DNA from 3 places in the Bradyrhizobium sp. 613_E4_N2_2 genome. Region 1 is predicted to be linked to each of the others. Evidence: predicted binding sites of a transcription regulator. Region 1 holds the regulator's gene; each other region holds the start of a gene.
What was found. The regulator HrcA, encoded in region 1, represses chaperone genes, less so after heat shock. The targets are predictions, from matches to a motif close to GTTAGCACTCNCNNNNNGNGAGTGCTAAC.
Positions count from the first base shown of each region.

Region 2: the regulator HrcA is predicted to act here: its motif matches at 4,798-4,826, upstream of AB7290_RS15660 (co-chaperone GroES).
Region 3: the regulator HrcA is predicted to act here: its motif matches at 5,728-5,756, upstream of AB7290_RS37585 (co-chaperone GroES).

Region 1 is NZ_CP197234.1:214,165-222,074, reverse strand. Features, by position in the region: gene AB7290_RS00980 (penicillin-binding protein activator) at 1-651, shown strand, start outside; gene hemW (radical SAM family heme chaperone HemW) at 753-1,907, opposite strand; gene rdgB (RdgB/HAM1 family non-canonical purine NTP pyrophosphatase) at 1,894-2,529, opposite strand; gene rph (ribonuclease PH) at 2,541-3,254, opposite strand; gene hrcA (heat-inducible transcriptional repressor HrcA) at 3,423-4,511, shown strand; gene grpE (nucleotide exchange factor GrpE) at 4,608-5,213, shown strand; gene pncA (bifunctional nicotinamidase/pyrazinamidase) at 5,285-6,007, opposite strand; gene AB7290_RS00945 (hypothetical protein) at 6,121-7,062, opposite strand; gene dnaK (molecular chaperone DnaK) at 7,458-7,910, shown strand, end outside.
Region 2 is NZ_CP197234.1:3,323,760-3,331,669, reverse strand. Features, by position in the region: gene AB7290_RS15685 (SDR family oxidoreductase) at 1-525, shown strand, start outside; gene AB7290_RS15680 (MFS transporter) at 736-1,974, opposite strand; gene AB7290_RS15675 (NupC/NupG family nucleoside CNT transporter) at 2,135-3,385, shown strand; gene AB7290_RS15670 (cupin domain-containing protein) at 3,503-4,042, opposite strand; gene AB7290_RS15665 (usg protein) at 4,203-4,490, opposite strand; gene AB7290_RS15660 (co-chaperone GroES) at 4,869-5,183, shown strand; gene groL (chaperonin GroEL) at 5,228-6,868, shown strand; gene lepB (signal peptidase I) at 6,996-7,742, opposite strand; gene AB7290_RS15645 (slipin family protein) at 7,905-7,910, opposite strand, start outside.
Region 3 is NZ_CP197234.1:7,926,290-7,934,199, reverse strand. Features, by position in the region: gene AB7290_RS37605 (L-lactate permease) at 1-1,469, shown strand, start outside; gene AB7290_RS37600 (META domain-containing protein) at 1,712-2,110, shown strand; gene AB7290_RS37595 (hypothetical protein) at 2,246-3,457, opposite strand; gene groL (chaperonin GroEL) at 3,601-5,232, opposite strand; gene AB7290_RS37585 (co-chaperone GroES) at 5,341-5,637, opposite strand; gene AB7290_RS37580 (hypothetical protein) at 5,967-6,488, shown strand; gene AB7290_RS37575 (protein phosphatase CheZ) at 6,697-7,476, opposite strand; gene AB7290_RS37570 (L,D-transpeptidase) at 7,791-7,910, shown strand, end outside.

The sequences.
Region 1 (7,910 bases):
TATTCCGCGAGCATCGGAAAGCGCTCGGTCGCCGTGCTCGTGCCCGACAACGCCTATGGCAATGTCGTCGAGGCCGCGGTGAAGGCGGCGGTGCCGCGGCGCGGCGGCCGCATTGTCGCCTTCGAGAAATACGGCGCCGATCGCGCGACGCCGGCACGTACCGTGGCGCAGCAGCTCGGCAGCGCGGATGCGCTGTTCATCGCCGATGACGGCGATGCCGTCGTCGCGGTGGCCGATGCGATGACGGCCGCGGGCGCGAATTTGCGCAACATCCAGCTGCTCGGCACCGGCCTGTGGGACAGTCCGCGCGTCTATGCCAATGCAAACTTGCAAGGCGGTCTCTACGCCGCGCCGGACCCGGCCGGCTTCCGCGCCTTCTCCGGCCGCTACCGCACCAAATACGGCGCCGAGCCGATCCGCACCGCGACGCTCGCCTATGACGCGGTCGCCCTCGTCGCCGCGCTCGCGCGCACGCAAGGCCCGACGCGCTTCTCGCCGGACGTGCTCACCAACCCTTCAGGCTTCGCCGGCATCGACGGCCTGTTCCGCTTCCGCGCCGATGGCACGAATGAGCGTGGGTTAGCGGTGATGAAGGTGACGACAGGTGGTGGCGTGGCGGTCGCGGGCTCGCCGAAGAGTTTTGGGGCTTGATGGCTTCGTAGCCCGGATGGAGCGCAGCGCAATCCGGGTTCTATCCGAGTGGCGAAAGCGTCCCGGATTACGCTGCGCTCCATCCGGGCTACGGCAGCTCGCTATGCCGCCAGATCCGCGACCACTGCATCAAGCACCGGAAATCCGCTGCTCGTGACCCGCAAGCGCCCTGTCGCATCGACGATGATCGCACCTTCTTCGCGCAACAGCGCGATGCGCTTGGGATCGAGCGGTCGGCCCGACAGCGCGCTGTAGCGCTCGGGGTCGATGCCCTCGGCGAGACGCAATCCCATCAGCAAAAATTCGTCGGCGCGCTCCTCGCTGTTGAGGAGATCGTCGGTGACGTTGCCGTGGCCGTTGGTCTCGACCCGCATCAGCCAGGCCTCGGGACGCTTCTCGGTGGCGGTGGCGTGCCTGATACCGTCGATGTCGAGGCGGCCATGGGCACCGGGGCCGATGCCGGCATATTCATCGCCGCGCCAGTACACCAGATTGTGCCGGCATTCGGCGCCGCGCCGCGCGTGATTTGAAATCTCGTAGGCGGGCAGGCCGAGCTTGTCGCAGGTCTCCTGCGTCACGTCGTAGAGCGCGCGCGCGACCGCTTCGTCCGGCGTCTTCAATTTGCCGGCCTGGTGCAGGCCGAAGAACGGCGTGCCTTCCTCGATCGTCAATTGATAGAGCGACAGATGCTCCGCCGCTTCGTCGATCGCCAGACGCAGCTCGTCGGCCCACATCGCCGGCGTCTGGTCGGGGCGGGCGTAGATCAGGTCGAACGAATAACGGTCGAACGAGCGGCGCGCGATGGCGACCGCATCGAGCGCCTCGCGGGCGCTGTGCATGCGGCCCAGCGCTTTCAGCGAGGCATCGTCGAGGGCCTGCACGCCGAGCGAGACGCGGTTGACACCGGCGGCGCGATAGCCGGCAAAACGCGTGGCCTCGACACTGGTCGGGTTTGCCTCGAGCGTCACTTCGACATCGCTGGCGACAGTCCAGTGCTTGCCGATCGCATCGAGCACCGCGCCGACGGTTGCGGGCTGCATCAGCGACGGCGTGCCGCCGCCGAGGAAGATCGAGGTGACTTCACGCCCGGGCGCACGCTGTGCGGTCGTTTCGATTTCACGCGCGAAAGCTGAAGCGAAGCGCGTCTCGTCGATCGCGGCGTGGCGGACGTGGCTGTTGAAGTCGCAATAGGGGCACTTCGACAGGCAGAACGGCCAGTGCACATAGACGCCGAAAGCTTGCTTAGCGCGGCTCAAGGCAGATCTCCGCCAGTTTCACGAAGGCGCGGGCGCGATGCGACAGGCCGAGGCCAAGCGGCGGCAGGCCGTGCTTCTCGATGCTGGTCATCTCGCCGAACGTGCGATCGTGGCCATTGGGCAGGAACATCGGATCATAACCGAAGCCGGCCGTGCCGCGCGGCGGCCAGACCAAGCTGCCGTCGACGCGCGCCTCGACCTCTTCGAGATGATCGTCGGGCCAGGCGACGCAGAGCGCGGATACGAAATGCGCGGTGCGCTTGTCGGGCGTGGTGGCGCCGCGCTCCTGCAACAGGCGCTCGATCTGCGCCATCGCGGCGGCAAAATCCTTTGCTGGACCAGCCCAGCGCGCGCTGTAGATGCCGGGCGCGCCATCGAGCGCGTCGACCACGATGCCGGAATCGTCGGCGAAGGAGGGAAGCTTGGTCGCCCGCGCCGCCGCGATCGCCTTGATCGCGGCATTGCTGCGGAAATCGTTGCCGGTCTCGTCGGGCTCGGGCAGGCCGAGCTCACCGGCCGACACCGCCTCGATGCCGCAAGGCGCGAGCAACTCCTTCATCTCGGCGAGCTTGCCGGGATTGTGGGTCGCGATGACGAGCTTTCCGGTGATTCGGCGGTGCATGGGCCTATTGACTACGCCACGGCCAGTTTCTGCAAGTCCACGAGCCGCGCGATACCCTTCTGGGCCAGCGCCATCAGCGCGAGGAATTCGTCCTGCGTGAACGGTTCGCGTTCCGCGGTGCCCTGCACCTCGATGATGCGGCCATCGCCGGTCAGGACGAAATTGGCGTCGGTCTGGGCCTCCGAATCCTCAGCATAGTCGAGGTCGAGCACGGGCGTGCCGTTGTAGATGCCGCAGGAGATCGCGGCGACGTTGTCGCGCAGCACCTTGGCCTTGATCATGTTGCGCGCCTTCATCCAGTTGATGCAATCGGCGAGCGCGACCCAGGCACCGGTGATCGAGGCCGTGCGCGTGCCACCGTCGGCCTGGAGCACGTCGCAATCGACCGTGATCTGGCGCTCACCGAGCGCTTCGAGATCGACGATGGTGCGAAGCGAGCGGCCGATCAGGCGCTGAATCTCGACGGTGCGGCCGCTTTGCTTGCCGGCGGAGGCCTCGCGGCGGGTGCGTTCGGAGGTCGCGCGGGGCAGCATGCCGTATTCGGCGGTGACCCAGCCGCGGCCCTGGCCCTTCAGCCACGGCGGCAGGCGGTCTTCCAGCGTGGCGGTGACCAGCACATGGGTGTCGCCGAATTTCACCAGGCAGGAGCCTTCCGCATATTTGACCACGCCGCGCTCCAGCGTCACGGGGCGCAATTCGTCGGGCGCACGGCGGCTTGGCCGCATGGGAAATCCTCCAAAACTCTCGGAAAAGGGCTATTCGCGGTGCTTGTAGGTGGGGTGAGGGTGGGCGGCAAGGCTTTTTCACCCCGGGTTTTCCACCCCGCAAACGCCACGCTTGTCAGAACCCTCCGGGATGGACAAATTATAAGCGTCTGAGAGGAGTTACCGTCCGTGGCCCATCACGATCCGATCCATCTGATCGCGCCGCGCGCAGGCCTCGCCCAGCTCAACGAGCGCTCCCGCGACATCTTTCGTCAAATTGTCGAAAGCTATCTCGCGACCGGCGAGCCGGTCGGCTCGCGCAATATCTCGCGGCTGATCGCGATGCCGCTGTCGCCGGCCTCGGTCCGCAACGTCATGGCCGACCTGGAACAGCTCGGCCTGATCTATGCGCCCCACACCTCCGCCGGCCGTTTGCCGACGGAACTGGGCTTACGCTTCTTCGTCGACGCCCTGATGCAGGTCGGCGACCTCAATGACGCCGAGCGGCAGTCGATCCAGAGCCAGTTGACGTCGGTGGGTCACGCCCAATCGGTCGAGGCGGCGCTGTCGGAGGCGCTGACGCGGCTGTCCGGTCTCACCCGCGCCGCAGCGGTCGTGTTGACCCCGAAATCCAATGCGCGGCTGAAACACATCGAATTCGTCCGGCTGGAACCCGAAAAGGCGCTGGTGATCCTGGTCGGCGAGGACGGTCAGGTCGAAAACCGCGTGCTGTCGCTGCCGCCGGGAGTTCCCTCCTCGGCGCTCACGGAAGCCGGTAATTTCCTCAACGCGCGGATCCGCGGCCGCACGCTGGCCGAGGCGCGGCTCGAGCTCGAAACCGCGCTCGGCGAAGCCCGTGCCGAGCTCGACCAACTGACGCAGAAGGTGATTTCGGCCGGCATTGCGAGCTGGTCCGGCGGCGAGAACGAGGACCGCCAGCTGATCGTTCGCGGCCACGCCAATCTGCTCGAGGATCTGCACGCGCTGGAGGATCTCGAGCGCGTTCGCCTGCTGTTCGACGATCTCGAGACCAAGCGCGGCGTGATCGACCTTCTGGGGCGCGCCGAGACCGCTGAGGGCGTGCGGATCTTCATCGGTTCGGAGAACAAACTGTTTTCCTTGTCGGGCTCCTCCACCATCATCTCGCCCTATCGGGATGCCGCCGGCCACATCGTCGGTGTTTTGGGCGTGATCGGGCCGACGCGGCTGAATTATGCCCGCGTAATCCCGACCGTGGACTACGCCGCGCGCATCGTCAGCCGCCTCCTGGGGGGCTGATCGGCGTTTCCTCCGATCACGGGCGCTTGATTTTCGTGAGCTTAGGCACGATATCCGGGCCAACAATCCCTTGAGACGAGTTCGAGAAGAGAGCCGATGACCGATCGAGACCGGCAGCCCGACGACACGACCCCACCGACCGACGAGCCGGTGGTGTCAAAACCCTACATCATGCCCGACGATCCGGAGCCCGGCTCGGTCGAGCTGTTGCAGAAGGAAGCCGCCGAGGCGCGCGACCGCATGCTGCGGACGCTGGCCGAGATGGAAAATCTGCGCAAGCGCACCACCAAGGAAGTCGCCGATGCCCGCCTCTACGGCATCACCGGCTTCGCCCGCGACGTGCTCGACATCGCCGACAATCTCCAGCGTGCGCTCGATGCCGTTCCGGCCGAGGCCCGTGCCGCGGCCGATCCGGGCCTGACCTCGCTGATCGAGGGCGTCGAGCTCACCGAGCGCTCGCTGCTCAACGCGCTGGAAAAGCACGGCGTCAAGAAGTTCGATCCGCAGGGCCAGAAGTTCGACCCGAACTTCCAGCAGGCGATGTACGAGGTGCCGGATGCGTCGGTGCCTGCGGGCACCGTCGTGCAGGTCATGCAGGCCGGCTACACCATCGGCGAGCGCGTGCTGCGCCCGGCGCTGGTCGGTGTCGCCAAGGGCGGCACGAAGGCTGCGCCGGCTGCGAACAGCAACGAAGTGAACTGAGCGGCGAACTAAGCCTTGGCGTCATTCCGGGTTCGATGCCTTGCATCGCCCCGGAACGACCGATTGCTATCTTACGCGCTCACCGCGATATCCGCGGACTGGATCCGCTTCACGCCGGCCTTGGCCATGTCGGCCCAGGCTTTTGCGAGCGAACCCTGCGTGTCGATGCCGCGGCAGGCGTCCTCCACCACATAGACCTCGAAGCCCGCCTTGCGCGCGTCGAGCGCGGTCCAGGCGACGCAGAAGTCTGTCGCGAGGCCGGCGACGAAGACGCGCTTGATCTTGCGGCCCTTCAGGTAACCGGCGAGGCCTGTCGAGGTCTTGCCGTCGGCTTCCAGGAAGGCCGAATAGCTGTCGACGTCCTTGTGAAAACCCTTGCGGATGATGAGCTCGGCATGCGGGATCGCAAGATCCTTCGACAGCGCGGCGCCGTCGGTGCCCTGCACGCAATGGTCGGGCCACAGCACCTGCTTGCCGTAAGGGAGGTCGACGGTCTCGAACGGCTTCTTGCCGGAGTGCACCGACGCAAACGAAATGTGGCCCGGCGTGTGCCAGTCCTGAGTCATCACCACGTTCGCAAACGCTTTCGCCATCTTGTTGATGACGGGAACGACCTGCTCGCCTTCCTTCACGGCGAGGCTGCCGCCGGGCAGGAAGCAGTTTTGCACGTCGATCACGAGCAGCGCGGAGGCATCGTCCGGCTTGATCGATGCGGCCGCAAGGAGCGCGGTTGGAGCAAGGGCTACGAGAGCGCTTGTCCCAAGCGCCGCGAGGATTTGTCGTCGATCAAGCATCGTTCGCCTCCCTCCAGGATGATCCAATGGAAGGAAGCCTAGTTCCGTTCGTATACGAACAGAAGCCCGAAAATGCAGCCGGTTCTGTCCAGCGCTTGGGCTAACCCTTGAGACTAACCCTTGGGCTGGATGCCGTCGCGCACGGCGCGGAAGCGGGTGAAGGCGGCCGACCACTGGTCGCGCGGGGCGCTGGCGATGATGCGCAGCGAGGCACCGCCGCTCGAGAAGCGGATCCACTGCACCACGGTCACGGGCGTCTTGTCCTTGCCGCTGACGCCGTCGATCCGGGTCTCAAAACCCTGCTGGCCGTTGATGCGGATCGGCTCCGACATGGTGACGCGGGATTCGCGCACGCCGGGAATCTGCAACGCGGCCTCCTGGGCAAAGCGGGCGCGATCGTCGGCCTGCTGCGGGGTGGCGCCGATCAGGCCGAGGATCATGAACGGCTTGGATTCATAGCCCGAGCTCTCATTGCCGTCGGCCAGGATGATGCTGGAGCCCGGCGCCAGGGTGCGGATGTCCTTGAAATCGGCGAGATCGGTGATCTTGAACGGCATCAGCCCGATCTGCTCTTCGGCCGAGACCTGCTTGCGGGTGACGGCGCTCGCAAACATCTGCCGCACCGCCTCGTCGGTGTAGATCTTGGTCGCGTTCTCCGGGATCTGCACCGCGACATAGCCGGAGAAACCGGCGCCCGGCACGATCATCGAGTAGCGCTTCACCGGCGTCTCGCCGGCCTTGCCGCTTTCCATGGTGAAATAAGCAAGACCCGCGGGGGTCTCGAGCTTGTCCTGCTTGACGCCGGCGGTGCCGCCGGGATTGGAATTGAAGGCGCTCACGACCTCGCCATAGGCCGCCGGCGGCAGCTCGGTGATCAGCACCTTGACGCTGCCGTCCTCGCTCTCGAAGCCCGGAAACGTCTTGGCCGTGCTCAGGCCGACCAGCGGCACCATGCCGAGGCGCAAGCCGGGCGGGAAAACGGCATCGGCCGCAAGGGCGGGAAGCGCCGTGGCGACGAGAACGGCGAGCGCGGCGAGGGGGCGAATGAGCTTCATGGGCACTCTGATTGGTTCACATTGAGGCCGTTCGATGGTCGGCCATTGGGCCGCTTTGTCGCGCAAAGCCGCCTTGATGGCGGCGGTCCGGCCGCCCGCCTTTTAACGGGTTTGGCCCGCCGGTAACAGGGCGGGGCAGATCACGGTGGCGGGGGCCGGCTGACGCCTGAACCTGTTAATAATTCCTCACCCGCAAGGGCGGTTGAGCCCGGATATGATCTTCCAAAACCCAATGTTTTCATGGCCGAAACTTGCGTTCGGTCCTTGCGGGCCCCTCCCCCCCTCCTATATGAGCGTCAACCATCGCAATATCGCGGATGTTTGATCTTAGGGGGTTTGGAGCGGGTGCCTCTTGGGCCCAGCCAACCTGCCGCAAAAACAAGGATATCAGGACCATGGGAAAGGTCATTGGGATCGACCTCGGCACCACGAATTCGTGCGTCGCCGTGATGGATGGCAAGAACGCCAAAGTCATCGAGAATTCCGAAGGCATGCGCACGACGCCTTCGATCGTCGCCGTGACGGACGACGGTGAGCGCCTCGTCGGCCAGCCTGCCAAGCGCCAGGCCGTTACCAATCCCGAGCGTACGTTCTTCGCAGTGAAGCGCCTCATCGGCCGCCGCTACGACGACCCGATGGTCGAGAAGGACAAGAAGCTCGTTCCGTACAAGATCGTGAAGGCTTCCAACGGCGACGCCTGGGTCGAGGCCGACGGCCAGACCTACTCGCCCTCGCAGGTGTCTGCGTTCATCCTGCAGAAGATGAAGGAGACCGCGGAGGCCCATCTCGGCCAGAAGGTCGACCAGGCCGTCATCACCGTTCCCGCTTACTTCAACGACGCCCAGCGC
Region 2 (7,910 bases), 3.1 Mb from region 1:
GGCCGGCTCGACGTGCTGTTCAACAATGCCGGCATGGGCGCGCCGGCGGTGAACTTCGAGGATCTCAGCCTCGAGCAGTGGCAGGCGGTGGTGAACACCAACCTCACCGGCCCGTTCCTGTGCACCCAGCACGCCTTCCGCATCATGAAGGACCAGAGCCCGCGCGGCGGCCGCATCATCAACAACGGCTCGATCTCGGCGCACGCGCCGCGGCCGTTCTCGGCGGCCTACACCTCGACCAAGCACGCCATCACGGGCCTCACCAAGGCCTCCAACCTCGACGGCCGCATGTACGACATCGCGGTCGGCCAGGTCGACATCGGCAATGCCGCGACGCCCATGACCGATCGCATGGTCAACGGCCCCGGCGTGCTGCAGCCCGACGGCACCACCAAGCACGAGCCGCGCATGGACGCCAAGGCGGTCGGCGACGCCGTCGCCTACATGGCCGGCCTGCCGCTCGATGCCAACGTGCTGACCATGACCGTCATGGCCACCAAGATGCCGTTCGTCGGACGGGGCTAAACTAAAAAAGTGAAAAACAACCCCATGCACAGTAGGCGGCGTGGGGTTGCGACTTGCCTTTGGCAAACGCGGTGACGTCGGCTAAATCCCCGCGCTGCCTCCACAATCGTCATTGCGAGCGCAGCGAAGCAATCCAGGGTGTTTCCGCGGAGAGATTCTGGATTGCTTCGTCGCTTTGCTCCTCGCAACGACGGATGAGAGAGCGGAGCCCTACTCCAAACTCTCCACCTGCCGCAGCGCCGGAAACAGCTTCATCCACAGCAGCGCGACCGCGACGGTGCAGACGCCGCCGAGCACGGCCGCAGGCATGGCGCCGAGCAGCGCGGCTGCGACGCCGCTCTCGAACTGGCCGAGCTGGTTGGAGGCGTTGATGAAGAGGAAGTTGACCGCGCCGACCCGGCCGCGCATCTCGTCGGGCGTTGAGAGCTGCACCAGCGAGAAGCGGATCACGACGCTGATCGTGTCGGCGGCGCCCAGAATGGCGAGCGACAACACCGACAGCCACATCCAGGACGACAGCGCGAACACGACCGTGGCGACGCCGAACACGATCACGGCCTGGAACATGCGCAGGCCTACATGCCGCGAGATGGCGTGACGCGCCAGCACCATGGTCATCAGCAGCGCACCGACCGCGGGCGCGGCGCGCAAGATCCCGAGCCCCATCGGGCCGGTCTGGAGGATGTCGCGGGCATAGATCGGCAACAGCGCGGTGACGCCGCCGAACAGCACGGCAAACAGATCGAGCGAGATGGTGCCGAGGATCGCCGGATTGCTGCGGATGAAGCGGACGCCGGCGAAGATGTTGTCGGCGTCCGTCCCCTCCTTGGAGACCGCCTGCGGACGCGGCCGGATGAAGCCGGTCAAAATCATCCCGAGAATCCAGAACAGCAGCATCACGGCATAGGCAAGATGCGGCGCGACCGCACAGGCAAAGCCGCCGAGCGCCGGACCCGTGATGGTCGCGACCTGCCCCGCGCCGCTCGCGACTGCGGTTGCGCGCTGGAGCGATCCCTGCGGCGCGATCAGCGGCAGCAGCGCAGCGGTGGTCGGGCTCTCGAAGGCGCCGGCAATGCCGAGCACGAAGGTCGCGATGAAGATCTGCACCTCGCTGACCAGGCCGAGATAGGTGATGATCACGAGATAGAGCGCGGTCGCGGCTTCCACGAGCTGGCAGAGCTGGACCACGCGCTTGCGCTCGAAACGGTCGGCGGCGTGGCCGGCGACGAACACCAGAAGCGCGGTGGGCAGGAACTGCACGAGGCCGACCATGCCGAGGTCGAAGGCCGAGCCGGTGAGATCATAGATCTGCCAGCCGATCGCGACCGCCGCGATCTGGCTGGAGAAGCGCGACAGGCTGCGCGAAAGCAGGAAGAACAGGAAGGCGCGGTGGGCAAGGAGCGCGCGGGCACTGACCGGCGGACTGGCTGATATTGGCTGCTCTGGCATCGCCTCTTGGGTCACCCTGGACCGTCCGCCCCCTGATGTCGACGTGCCCCCGCGTGACTGAGGCGCTCCTGCTTGTCAACAGCGGGAGGCTCAGGTCATCTCCCGGCATTGCGTTTGCAACGCGGGCGCGGCCATAATCATTGGGGGTTTTGGGGACACCATGCTGCGCTTGCAATCGGCACTCGGCATTTTCGCATTGCTGTTGATCGCCTTCACGTTGGCAGAGAATCGCCGCGCCGTATCGCTGCGGCAGGCTGCGATTGGCCTCATCGCGACCTTCGTCACCGCGGCTGTCCTCCTGAAAGTGCCCGTCGTCGCGCGCGCCTTCGGCGCCATCAACGACGCGGTCGGCGCGATCTCCGCGGCCTCGCGCGCCGGCTCCTCCTTCGTGTTCGGCTATGTCGGGGGCGGTCCCCTGCCCTTCGATCTGAAGGTGCCGGGCGCCGATTTCATCCTGGCGTTCCAGGCGCTGCCGATCGTGCTGGTCATGAGCGTGCTGACGACGCTCTTGTTCTATTGGCGCGTGCTGCCGCCGGTCGTGCGCGGCATGGCCTGGCTGCTGGAGCGGACGCTGGGCGTCGGCGGCGCAGTCGGGCTCTCGACCGCGGCCAACATCTTCCTCGGCATGGTCGAGGCACCGCTGTTCGTGCGGCCGTACCTGGCGCAGATGACGCGCAGCGAATTGTTCCTGGTGATGACCGGCGGCATGGCCGGCATCGCCGGCACGGTGCTGGTGCTCTATGCGACGCTGCTGGCGCCGCTCATTCCCGATGCCGCCGCGCATTTCGTCATCGCCTCGGTGCTGGGCGCGCCGGCCGCGATCCTCGTCAGCCTGATCATGGTGCCGGAGACTTCCGACAAGCGCACCGGCGGCGCGCTGGAGGATCCTGAGATGGACGTCTCCGGCCCGATGGATGCAATCGTGAAGGGGACGAGCGCGGGGATCGAACTGCTGATCAACATCGTCGCCATGCTGCTGGTGCTGGTGGCGCTGGTCTATCTCGTCAATGCCATCCTCGGCCTGCTGCCAAACATCGGCGGCGCCGCGATCTCGTTGCAGCGCCTGCTGGGCCTCGTGATGGCGCCGGTGTGCTGGCTGATGGGATTGCCCTGGGACCAGGCGGTGACCGCCGGCAGTCTGATGGGCACCAAGACCGTGCTCAACGAGCTGATCGCCTATGTCGACTTCTCAAAACTGCCGCCCGATACGCTCGATCCGCGCTCGCGCCTGATCATGCTCTACGCAATGTGCGGCTTCGCCAATTTCGCCAGCCTCGGCATCATGATCGGCGGCTTAGGGGTGATGGCGCCGGAGCGGCGCGAGGAGATCAACGCGCTCGGGCTGAAATCGATCGTGTCGGGGACGCTGACGACGTGTTTGATGGGCGCGGTCGTGGGGGTGTTGAGTTAGGCTCTCGCCACCCGTCATTCCGGGGCGCCGCGAAGCGGCGAGCCCGGAATCCATCGGGCGTCAGCACATGCCGAGAAATGGATTCCGGGCTCGCGCTGCGCGCGCCCCGGAATGACATCAGCTCTTCAACTCCACCGTCCTGAACTCCGCCGGCAGGATCACCTCCAGCAGTTCCACGTCATCCGAATAATCCAGGATCATGTGCTTGATCTTCGGCGGCTGGGTCCAGGCGCTGCCTTCCTTCATCAAGGTCTCGCCCTGGCCGTCCATGTAGGTCTTCACCCAGCCCTTGAGCACGTAGACCATCTGGAATTCGACGTCGTGGAAGTGCAGCTTCGACACCTCGTTCGGATCGCAGGGGCCTTGCAGGCGGATCACGTGGGCTTGCGCGAGGCCGTGGCTGGCTTCGGCGATGCCGAGGTCGCGGTACTTGGCGTAGGTGCGCAGGCCGTCGGCCTTGAAGTCTTCCTCGCGGTGATGGCTGATGGCGATGCGCTGCTTGGGACGCGCGGGCTTTTTCGGAACGGCCTTTGCCGGTGTCGTGCGCGCCTTCGCCTTCACCGCCTTGCGCGCCGAGGATCGTGCCACGGCCTTGGCTCCGCTCCGCTTCTTCACCGCGGCCTGGGCTGCACTGCGCGATTTTGTTTTCTTGGCCATGGGCCGCCTCCCTGTTGTTATGGGCGGAGGCTAGCACAGAACGAGATATCGTAGGGTGGGCAAAGCGAAAGCGTGCCCACCATTGCCAGATGCAATCGTGGAGAGATGGTAGGCATGGCGCGAGCGCGCCTTTGCCCACTCTACGATGCCGGCGCGCTGTTCAATGCAGCCGGAACACGCCATCCACGGCGCGCAGCTCGGCCGGCTTGATCAGCTTGGAATGCGCGACGGTGACCGAATGGAGCGGACCGTCGAGCTTCTCCTGCCAGAACGCCAGGAAATCCTTCAGCGCCGGAAATTTCGGAAACATGTCGTAGTTCTGCCAGACGTAGGTCTGGAGAAGCGAGGGATGATCGGGCATCCGATAGAGAATTTGCGCCGTCGTCAGCCCGTAACCCAAAAGCTGTTTCCGGAAATCTTCGGAAACGCCCCCACTCCGCAAGCCCATGCCAACCTCCTTTGCAGGAGCGCATTCAAGGGGCGGCTTGGTCGGTGTGCGCCTTACGAGCCACCCGGTACTGATGCGCTCACATGAGAGAAATGTGACGCAAACTGACAATCCATCTCAAGCCTAAAAGTTTAACAAGCTGTTGAAATTCAATGCTTTAGCAGCAGAGGCGGCTCCGTGCTAATACGGTCACCGGGCGGGTTAACGATGGTAAAGAGATTCTGGCACCCGGGCCTTCAGAGTGCCGATTTTTCTGCTAGAAGCCCTTGCCCCCGCAAAATTCCTGTCCTATTTCAGCCTCGCCTGTGCTAGCACTCGCTGGCACAGACTGCTAACGCCAAAAAATTCCCATACCGTGCAACTACTTAGGAGGACTGCATGAAATTCCGTCCGCTTCACGACCGCGTCGTGGTCAAGCGTATCGACGCAGAAGAGAAGACCGCCGGCGGCATCATCATCCCCGACACTGCCAAGGAAAAGCCCTCGCAGGGCGAAGTCGTCGCCGTCGGCCCCGGTGGCCGCGACGAAGCTGGCAAGCTGATCCCGATCGACCTGAAGGTCGGCGACCGCGTGCTGTTCGGCAAGTGGTCCGGCACCGAGGTCAAGATCGACAACGTCGACCTGCTGATCATGAAGGAAAGCGACATCATGGGCGTCCTCGACGTCCCCGCTTCCAAGAAGAAGGCGGCCTAAGAGCCCCCTCTCCCCACCAGCTAAACACCTAAGGAAAAATCCAGATGTCAGCTAAAGAAGTCAAATTCGGCGTCGATGCACGCGACAAGATGCTGCGTGGCGTCGACATCCTCGCCAACGCCGTCAAGGTGACGCTCGGCCCCAAGGGCCGCAACGTCGTCCTCGACAAGTCGTTCGGCGCTCCCCGCATCACCAAGGACGGCGTCACCGTCGCCAAGGAGATCGAGCTCGACGACAAGTTCGAGAACATGGGCGCGCAGATGGTGCGCGAAGTCGCCTCCAAGTCGGCTGACGCGGCCGGCGACGGCACCACCACCGCAACCGTGCTCGCGGCTGCGATCGTTCGTGAAGGCGCCAAGTCGGTTGCCGCCGGCATGAACCCGATGGACCTGAAGCGTGGTATCGACCTGGCCGTGGAAGCCGTGGTCGCCGACCTCGTCAAGAACTCCAAGAAGGTCACCTCGAACGACGAGATCGCCCAGGTCGGCACCATCTCCGCCAACGGCGATGCCGAAATCGGCAAGTTCCTCTCCGACGCCATGAAGAAGGTCGGCAACGAGGGTGTCATCACCGTCGAGGAAGCCAAGTCGCTCGAGACCGAGCTCGACGTCGTCGAGGGCATGCAGTTCGACCGCGGCTACATCTCGCCCTACTTCGTCACCAACGCCGACAAGATGCGCGTTGAGATGGACGACGCCTACATCCTCATCAACGAGAAGAAGCTCTCCTCGCTGAACGAGCTGCTGCCGCTGCTCGAGGCCGTAGTGCAGACCGGCAAGCCGCTGGTCATCGTCGCCGAGGACGTCGAAGGCGAAGCGCTTGCGACCCTCGTCGTGAACCGTCTGCGCGGTGGTCTGAAGGTCGCGGCCGTCAAGGCTCCGGGCTTCGGCGATCGCCGCAAGGCCATGCTGCAGGACATCGCGATCCTGACCGGCGGCCAGGCGATCTCGGAAGATCTCGGCATCAAGCTCGAGAACGTCACGCTCAACATGCTCGGTCGCGCCAAGAAGGTGATGATCGACAAGGAGAACACCACGATCGTCAACGGCGCCGGCAAGAAGGCCGACATCGAGGCGCGCGTGGCCCAGATCAAGGCGCAGATCGAGGAGACCACCTCGGACTACGACCGTGAGAAGCTCCAGGAGCGTCTCGCCAAGCTCGCAGGCGGCGTCGCGGTGATCCGCGTCGGCGGCGCGACCGAGGTCGAGGTGAAGGAGCGCAAGGATCGCGTTGATGACGCGATGCATGCGACCCGCGCGGCTGTCGAGGAAGGCATCGTCCCGGGCGGCGGCGTCGCCCTGCTCCGTGCCTCCGAGCAGCTCAAGGGTCTGCGCACCAAGAACGACGACCAGAAGACCGGCGTCGAGATCGTGCGCAAGGCGCTGTCGGCTCCCGCTCGCCAGATCGCGATCAACGCCGGTGAAGACGGTTCGGTGATCGTCGGCAAGATCCTGGAGAACAAGACCTACGCTTACGGCTTCGACTCCCAGACCGGCGAGTACGTCAACCTGGTCACCAAGGGCATCATCGACCCGACCAAGGTGGTCCGTACCGCGATCCAGAACGCAGCCTCGGTTGCCGCGCTCCTGATCACCACGGAAGCCATGGTCGCCGAGCTGCCCAAGAAGGGCGGCGCCGGTCCGGCGATGCCCCCGGGCGGCGGCATGGGCGGCATGGACTTCTAAGCGCCGAGCTCTGGCACAACACGGAATGCGAAACCCCGGCAGCGATGCCGGGGTTTCTGTTTTGGGCAAACTCTCTCCCCCGTCATTCCCGGGCGCGCGGAGCGCGAGCCCGGAATGACAGGGCCCCTCACCAGACCTTCCCCAGCCGCTCCATGTGCGGCTCTCCGTCTTCATCGAGCGACCAGAAGATCCGGGTCACCCGCCCGACGAGGTTGTCCATCGGGATGAAACCCATCGTTGCCATCACGCGGCTGTCGCTCGAATTGTCGCGGTTGTCGCCCAGCACGAAGAAATGGCCGGGCGGCACGGTGTAGACATTGGTGTTGTCGTAGTAGCCGTTCTCGACGCAGTCGTAGGTGATGTAGGAATTGCCATTGGGCAGCGTCTCGCGCCAGCGCTTGACCTTGACGCTGCCATCCAGACCGCAGGCGGTGCCGGCGAGCCCGTTTGCGAGCGCGACGCGCGTCACCGGTCTGTCATTGAGGACAAGCTGTCCCTGCCGCATCTGGATGCGGTCGCCGGGCAGCCCGACCACGCGCTTGACGTAGTCGACCGAGGTGTCCTTTGGCGCGCGAAACACGACGACGTCACCGTGCTCGGGCTCGGCGGCAAAGACACGGCCCGAGATCCAGGACGGCGCGAAAGGGAAGGAATAGCGGCCGTAGCCATAAGCATATTTGGCGGCAAAGACGTAGTCGCCGACCATCAGCGTCGGTGCCATCGAACCCGACGGGATGTTGAACGGCTGATACAGGAAGAAGCGAAACAGGAACGGCGGCGACCACAGCACCGGGATCATCAGGATCAGGACGACGATCGCCTTCCATTCCCGCGGCCGGGCCGTAGGGCGGATCGTTTGCTGAAGAGTGGTCATTCGCTTGCCATGATCGAGATTGTGGTCGTCACCGTGAGATTACGCAACCTTCGCGCGCGTGCAATACCCACGCATGGTTTGGTCGCACAGGCGCGCGCACGCGTTCATCGCAAGCGTCGACAATGAACATGTGAAGGGCCGCCCGTGGGCGGCCCTTCTGCTTCATGC
Region 3 (7,910 bases), 7.7 Mb from region 1:
CCTCGATCCTCGGCATCGTGACCGGCTTCTTCCCGATCGGCTGGATCGTTCTCAACGTCATCTTCCTCTACCAGGTGACGGTCACCACCGGGCGCTTCGAGCTGCTCAAGCGCGCGGTCGGCGGCGTCACCGAGGACCGGCGGCTGCAATTGCTGCTGATCGCGTTCTCCTTCGGCGCGTTCTTCGAGGGAGCCTCGGGCTTCGGCACGCCGGTCGCCATCACGGGCGCCGTGCTGATCGGGCTCGGCTTCTCGCCGCTCGCGGCCTCCGGCCTGTCGCTGATCGCCAATACCGCGCCGGTCGCCTTTGGCGCGCTGGGCACGCCGATCCAGGGTCTTGCCTCGGTCACCGGGCTTGATCCCTACATCCTCGGCGCGATGGTCGGACGGCAGTTGCCGATCTTCTCTCTGATCGTGCCGTTCTGGGTGGTGTGGGCGTTTGCGGGTTGGAAGGGCATGAAGGACGTCTGGCCGGCGATCCTCGTCACCGGCGTGTCGTTCGCGGTCCCGCAATTCGTGATCTCGAACTTCATCAATCCCTGGATCGTCGACATCGGGGCGTCGCTGATCTCGATGGGCGCGCTGATCCTGTTCCTGAAGGTGTGGCAACCCAGGCAGCTCTGGTTGTCGCCGGCGCTGCGCGGGAACGATGAATCGGCCTCCACCATGGCTGCGGCCAAGCCGCTCGACATGACGCCGCTGACGCAGAGCGAGCTGTTCAGCGCGCTGCTGCCGTGGATCATCGTCTGCATCGTGATGCTGGTCTGGGGCAATGGCGGCTTCAAGACCTGGGCGAACTCGATCTTCACCTGGAACTATCCCGTTCCCGAGCTGCATCAGATGATCAACAAGATGCCGCCGGTCGCGCCAGGGCCGACCAAAGAGAGCGCGGTGTTCGGCTTCACCTACCTGTCCTTCACCGGCACGGGCATGCTGATTGCCGCGATCATCTCCGGCTTCCTGATGGGTGTCGGTCCCGGCAGGCTGCTGATCCAATACGGCCGCACCATCCGGCTCTGCGCGATCTCGCTGATCACGATCTCGGCGATGCTCGCGATCGGTACGCTCACGCGGCTCTCCGGCGTCGACGCAACGCTCGGCCTCGCCTTTGCCGCAACCGGCGTGCTCTATCCCTTCTTCGGCACGCTGCTCGGCTGGTTGGGCGTGGCGCTGACGGGATCGGACACCGCTTCCAACGTGCTGTTCGGCAATCTGCAGAAGATTACGTCCGAGCAGCTCGGCCTGTCGCCGATCCTGATGGCTGCGGCGAACTCGTCCGGCGGCGTGATGGGCAAGATGATCGACGCGCAATCGATCGTCGTCGCCTCCACTGCCACCAACTGGTACGGCCATGAGGGCACGATCCTGCGCTTCGTGTTCTGGCACTCGATCGTGCTGGCCTCCCTGGTCGGCCTGTTCGTGACGTTGCAGGCCTATGTCTGGCCGTTCACGGCGATGGTGCTGAAGTAGCAGGTCACGCCTCGCTTCAACGCAAATCCCCGCAGGGCTTCGCTGCCTTGCGGGGATTTTTGCATCTAAAGCATGATCCGGAAAAGTGCGAAGCGGTTTTCCGAAAAGATCACGCTCAAACAACAACCTGAAGCGCGATGACGATTCGTCCCAATCTCATCGCGCTTTAGCCTCCGCGAACCTTCTCAACAGCGCCGCCGTCTTATAGAACGTGCCGCAAATCAGGTCGGTCGAGAGGTCTCATGGTTTCGCTCAAGCAGATGGCGTGTTTGGCGGTTGCAATGCTCGCGATGTCCACGCTCGCGCGTGCCGAGGACGGTTTTCCGTTCGGTACCGAGATGACGCTGGAGGCCCTGCCGCAGCCGGGCTCGAAGCGGATTCCGAACATCGAGATCGGCGACAATGGCGAAGTCGTGCTGGAGCTCTGGTGCAAGGGTGGCAAGGGCCAGTTCTCGGTCGCCGGCAACACGGTGATCTTCGTCCCCGGCCAGATCCAGGACCGTTCCTGTCCGCCGGCCAGGGCGCAGGCCGACGACGAACTCGTCGCGTCGCTCAGCAGCGTCGAGACCTGGAAGCGTCAGGGCGACGTACTGACACTGATCGGTCCCAAGCCGCTGCGCTTTCGCACGACGGGGAATTGAGGCGCGATCGCTGTCGTGCCCCGGCTTGACCGGGGCACCCAGTACGCCGCGGCCTCTCGATTCAACCACAACTGTCTCGGAGTACTGGATCGCCCGGTCAAGCCGGGCGATGACGGCGAGAGTGGGTGTCTACGCCTACTTCCACACCGACTTGTCGGCGTCCCAGCGCTGGCCTTTCAGCTCTTTCGCGAGCGCTTCGATCGAGCCGTTGTCGTCGGGCTGATCGCCTTCCTCGTCGGCCGAAGCGTCGTCCGAGAGATTGAGCTTGGCGCCGCTGCTCTCATCGGCGGTCGTGGTCGAGGGGCTGCCGATCCAAAGCATCAGTTTGTCGGTCGTGCCGGGCTTGTCGGGCGAGATGAGGCCTGCAACCTCGATCGTGTCGGTGAGCTCGAGTGCCGGAAAATCCTGGTTCGGCCGCTTGAAGACGAGCTTGAGCTTGCCGGTGGCCGGGTTGAAGCTGTGCGAGACCTGCTTTGCCGCAAGCGTCCGGCTCATCACGCCGGCGACGGCTGAGGCGAGCTTGTCCCGGCTGATCTTGTCGCCGTCGCGCCAGTCGGCCGCGGGAAAGCGGATGGTGCGGTCCATCTCGGTCATGCCCGCGGTCCAGCCCGCCGCGGTGACGCCGGGCATCGCCTTGAACTTCGCCAGCAGCGCGCCGGCGCGTTCCGGATCGACCGACATGTTGATGGTCTGCTCGCCGGCACGCAGCGCGTCGCAGCCGACGGTCAGGCTCGCCAGCGTCACCTCGACGTCCTGGCCCTTCAGGCTCTTCAGGAACTCGGACGCCGCATCCAGCTTGACCTTGACCGCGATCGCTTCCGGAGAGACGTCGGTGAAATCCTTCGGCTGCGGCGTGATGCCGTCGTCGGAGGTCTGGTTGTCCTGAAATTCCTTCTCGCTGAGATCGGAATTGTCGGGCGAGGTGACCTCGGTCACGGCCTGGCCGATCGCGATCTGGCCGCGGAACTCGAACGTGTCGCCGGACTGTTTGCGCAGCAGCTTGACGGTGACGGGCGCCTTCTCGCCGAGGCTCTGGGTCGTGCCCGTCAGGTTCTGGCCCGCGACCTGGAGATTGACGACGAAGCGGTCCTTGCGGTCGGAATTCTTTGCGACGGGATAGCAGACGTCGAGCACGGCCGCCGTCACCGTCTTGCCCTGCCGCGTCTCCTTCAGGATCACGTCGGCATTGCCGTCCATCAGGCCGTCAATCGAGGTGAAATAGCGGGTCTCCGTCCCGCCCGGCGCCGTGGCCTTCGGCGACAGCTTCATCTGGGCCGATGCGACATCGGGCGAGACGGCAAGCAGGGCCGCCAAAAGGGCTGTCGAACAAACCAGAAGCGCACGCATCGATGAATCCTCGCGCAATCGAATCGGCGCGCCACCGTAGTGGGTTTTGGCCGCCGGTTGAATTGGAAAGCAGAAGGGGCAGGGTCGGCAAAAAAGAAGGCCGCCCGGAGGCGGCCTTCGCAACATTGTAACGGAACGGAGGCTTAGAAGCCGCCCATGCCGCCGCCGCCCGGCATGGCGGGCGGAGCTTCCTTCTTCGGCGTTTCGGCGACCATGGCCTCGGTGGTCACCAGCAGGCCGGCCACGGACGAGGCGTCCTGCAGCGCGGTGCGGACCACCTTGGCGGGATCGATGATGCCCTTCTCGACCATGTCGACATAGTCCTCGTTCTGGGCGTCGAAGCCGAAGGTCTCGGACTTGTTCTCCAGGATCTTGCCGACCACGATCGAGCCTTCCACGCCCGCGTTCTCGGAGATCTGGCGGATCGGGGCTTCCAGCGCCTTCAGCACGATGTTGATGCCGGCCTGGACGTCGGCATTGGCGTTGGTGAGACGGCCCACCGCCTTCTTGGCCCGCAGCAGCGCGACGCCGCCGCCGGGGACGATGCCTTCCTGCACCGCGGCGCGGGTGGCGTTGAGCGCGTCCTCGACGCGGTCCTTCTTCTCCTTGACCTCGATCTCGGTCGCGCCGCCGACGCGGATCACCGCGACGCCGCCGGCGAGCTTGGCGAGACGCTCCTGGAGCTTCTCACGGTCGTAGTCCGAGGTGGTCTCCTCGATCTGGGCCTTGATCTGGCCGACGCGGGCCTCGATCTCCGGCTTCTTGCCGGCGCCCTTGACGATCGTGGTGTTCTCCTTGTCGATCACGACCTTGCCGGCACGACCGAGCATCTTCACCGTGACGTTCTCGAGCTTCATGCCGAGGTCCTCGGAGATGAGCTGGCCGCCGGTGAGGATCGCGAGGTCCTCGAGCATGGCCTTGCGGCGGTCGCCGAAGCCCGGCGCCTTGACGGCGGCGACCTTGAGGCCGCCACGGAGGCGGTTGACGACCAGGGTGGCCAGCGCCTCGCCCTCGACGTCCTCGGCGATGATGACGAGCGGCTTGCCCGACTGCACCACGGCTTCCAGCACCGGCAGCATGGCCTGCAGGCCGGACAGCTTCTTCTCGTGCAGGAGGATGTAGGCGTCCTCGAACTCGGCGGTCATCTTCTCGGGGTTGGTGACGAAGTAGGGCGACAGATAGCCGCGGTCGAACTTCATGCCCTCGACGATGTCGACCTCGGTGTCGAGCGACTTGTTCTCCTCGACGGTGATGACGCCCTCGTTGCCGACCTTCTGCATCGCCTGGGCGATCATCTTGCCGATGGCGGCATCGCCGTTGGCCGAGATGGTGCCGACCTGGGCGACCTCGGAGGAGGCGGCGACCGGCTTGGCGCGCTTCTCGATGTCCTTGATGACAGCCGTAACCGCGGTGTCGATGCCGCGCTTGAGGTCCATCGGGTTCATGCCGGCGGCAACAGCCTTGGCGCCTTCGCGCACGATGGCCTGGGCCAGCACGGTCGCGGTGGTGGTGCCGTCACCCGCGGTGTCGTTGGTTTTGGAGGCGACTTCGCGCAGCATCTGCGCGCCCATGTTCTCGAACTTGTCCTCGAGCTCGATCTCCTTGGCGACGGTGACGCCGTCCTTGGTGATGCGGGGTGCGCCGAAGCTCTTCTCGATGACGACGTTGCGGCCCTTCGGACCGAGCGTCACCTTGACGGCGTTGGCGAGAATGTCGACGCCGCGCAGCATGCGTTCGCGCGCGTCTCCGGAAAACTTGACGTCTTTGGCAGCCATTTCTTCAATCCCTCGTGTTTCGTGATGTGTCTGCCGCTTGCGGAATGACCGAATGCCCGGATCGCGCGATCCGGGCATGACATTCAGCGGCTGTTCAGGCTGGCGGCTTTAGGCCATGACGCCCATGATGTCCGACTCCTTCATGATCAGGAGCTCTTCGTTGTCGATCTTGACCTCGGTGCCCGACCACTTGCCGAACAGCACGCGGTCGCCGACCTTGAGGTCGATCGGGATCAGCTTGCCGGCCTCGTCGCGGCCGCCGGGGCCGACGGCGACGACCTCGCCCTGGGACGGCTTTTCCTTGGCGGTGTCCGGAATGATGATGCCGCCCTTGGTCTTTTCCTCGGCGTCGATACGTTTGACCACGACACGGTCATGCAGCGGACGAAATTTGGATTTAGCCATGACGTTTCCCTTTGGAGGCTCGCTTCGGAAGGAATGGAAGTGGGTAGGGGCGGCGTCCGTCCACCCTCTTGCCGAGGATCGAACGGCGCGCTTAGCAATCGGGCTTTCCGAGTGCTAATAGTGCGCCCGGAAATATGGCTTGGCCGCGATCCTGTCAAGCAAGGGTGGTTAAGCGATTGGTGAGGCGGATATAGGATCGTGTCTATAGAAACATATTGGTCGCGCTGGCGTATAAAGGACGTCATTGCTCCGACAGCGGTTTTGCGCTTGGCTGCAGGAGGGATGCGGTCGGGGTCTCATTTGGGGGACGGTTTGCTCGGGGGAATGTCATGATCAGGTCAGCTCACGCACGCACGGTTGCCAATCTGGCGGCCGCCTCCTGCCTGGCGCTGCTGCTTGGCGCCTGTGGCGGCGGTATGAGCCTGCCGTCGTTCTCGTCGTCTTCGCCGCCGCCCGAGGCCGAGCCCGGCACCGGCCCGGAAATGCCGGCGAGCATCCGCGCCGACGAGATCGTCGGCCGCTGGGGTCTCGCCTCGTTCCAGAACCCGGCCGACCGTGCCCGCACCGAGGCCGCGGCCCGGGCGCAGTGCAAGAATCCCTACGTGATCACCGCCGGTTCCTCCGGCGGCGTGATCATGCATCTCGCCGACCAGGCGACGCCGCAGGAGCTGCGGCTGAAGGGCTCGCCCAGCGGCAAGAACTACATCGGCCCGGCGGGGCCCACCCCCGGCGAGCAGGACCGCGAGATCGTCTCCTTCGACGGCCGCGTCCTGATCACCCGCTTCATCGACAAGGACGCCGCCACCCGCTACGGCAACATGGTCTACGTCCGCTGCGCGCCAAGGGCGTAGTCTCTCTACTTCGTCATGCCCCGCGAAGGCGGGGCATCCAGTACGCCGCGGCTTTTCGGTTCTAGCCTCGCAGTTTCTGGAATACTGGATCGCCCGGTCATGTCCCGGGCTGAACATCAAGCCGGGCGATGACAGTGGAGGGGATGCTCCAAAAACAAAAAACGCCGGCTCTCGCCGGCGTTTTGTTTTTCCGTAATGCCGCGCCCGATCAGTCGAACAGCGCGTCGATGTCGTCCTGCGAGGCGTGGCCGACGTCGCCGGCGAGCTTGGGGCCGTTGAGGAGCTTTTCGTCCTCGCTGCGGGTGTCGGCCGGCGCGGGCACATGGGCCTTGATCGCGTCGACGCCGCCCCAGATCTCCATCATCGCATTGATGTGCTGCTCGATGAACTTCATCGTGGTCATGACCTTGCTGATGCGCTGGCCGGTCAGGTCCTGGAAGTTGCAGGCTTCGAAGATCGAGATGACGCGTTCCTGGATGTCGTCGGCGAGCCGCTTCTGCTGATCGGCCGATTGCACCTTGGACATCGCGCTGGCCGCCTGGTCGATCGATTCGGCGGCTTCGAGGATCTGCTGGGTCGCCTGCTCGGTGCCGCCGACGACCGCGCCGAGCTCGCCATTGACCTTGGCCATTTCGCCGCCGTCGAAGCTCTTGCCGTGCAGCGTCGCGATCTCGCGCTTGGTGCGATCGATGGCGTCGTGGATGAGGTCGAGCTCGACCTTCAGCTTCTCGCACTGCTCGATCTGCGCCCGGTAGGTATCGAGCATGGTACGAGCTTCAGAGAGCTCGTGGGCGGTGGAGGCGTCGATCGCCGCCATGGCCGCGCTGCCGGACAAGGGCACGGTGCCCTTCGCCATCTGTGCGCGGATCGCACGCAGCTCCGCCATGATCTCGTTATGCATCGGCGCAGCCTCCTCAATCATTTCGGGGCTGGGCATCTCGCCGACAATAGCCTCCTCGACACGAAAACGTTTGCGGTGAATAGCCATCAGGAACTCCCCCCACCTCACTCACGCGTCTTTGTAGACAGAAGCAATTTAACACGAGGTTCACAGCGGGAACTGTTGCGCGGCCGCACGCGACGGCGCGAAAGGAAGCGATTAACCATGGGCCTGCGGCGTTCATCGAAAATAAACGCTGATCGCCAAATTGCACCCTCGCTCGCGACGTGGTGAATCGAAACGGCTGATACGTTTACCAAACAAAACGGCTTTTGCTCTTTATTGACCACGTCGCGGTCGCCGGTCAGCCATCGGCTCTGCACGACGCATGGGATCTAGACGAAACAGTACAGAGTACGTCGATGTTCAAGAAAATGTCTGTCGCGCTGCTCGGCAGCGCTTGCACCTTCATTGCCGGCGCGAACAGCGCCAGCGCCTTCGACAATAGTGTGCCGAACGATCCGCCCGCGGTGCTCTACCAG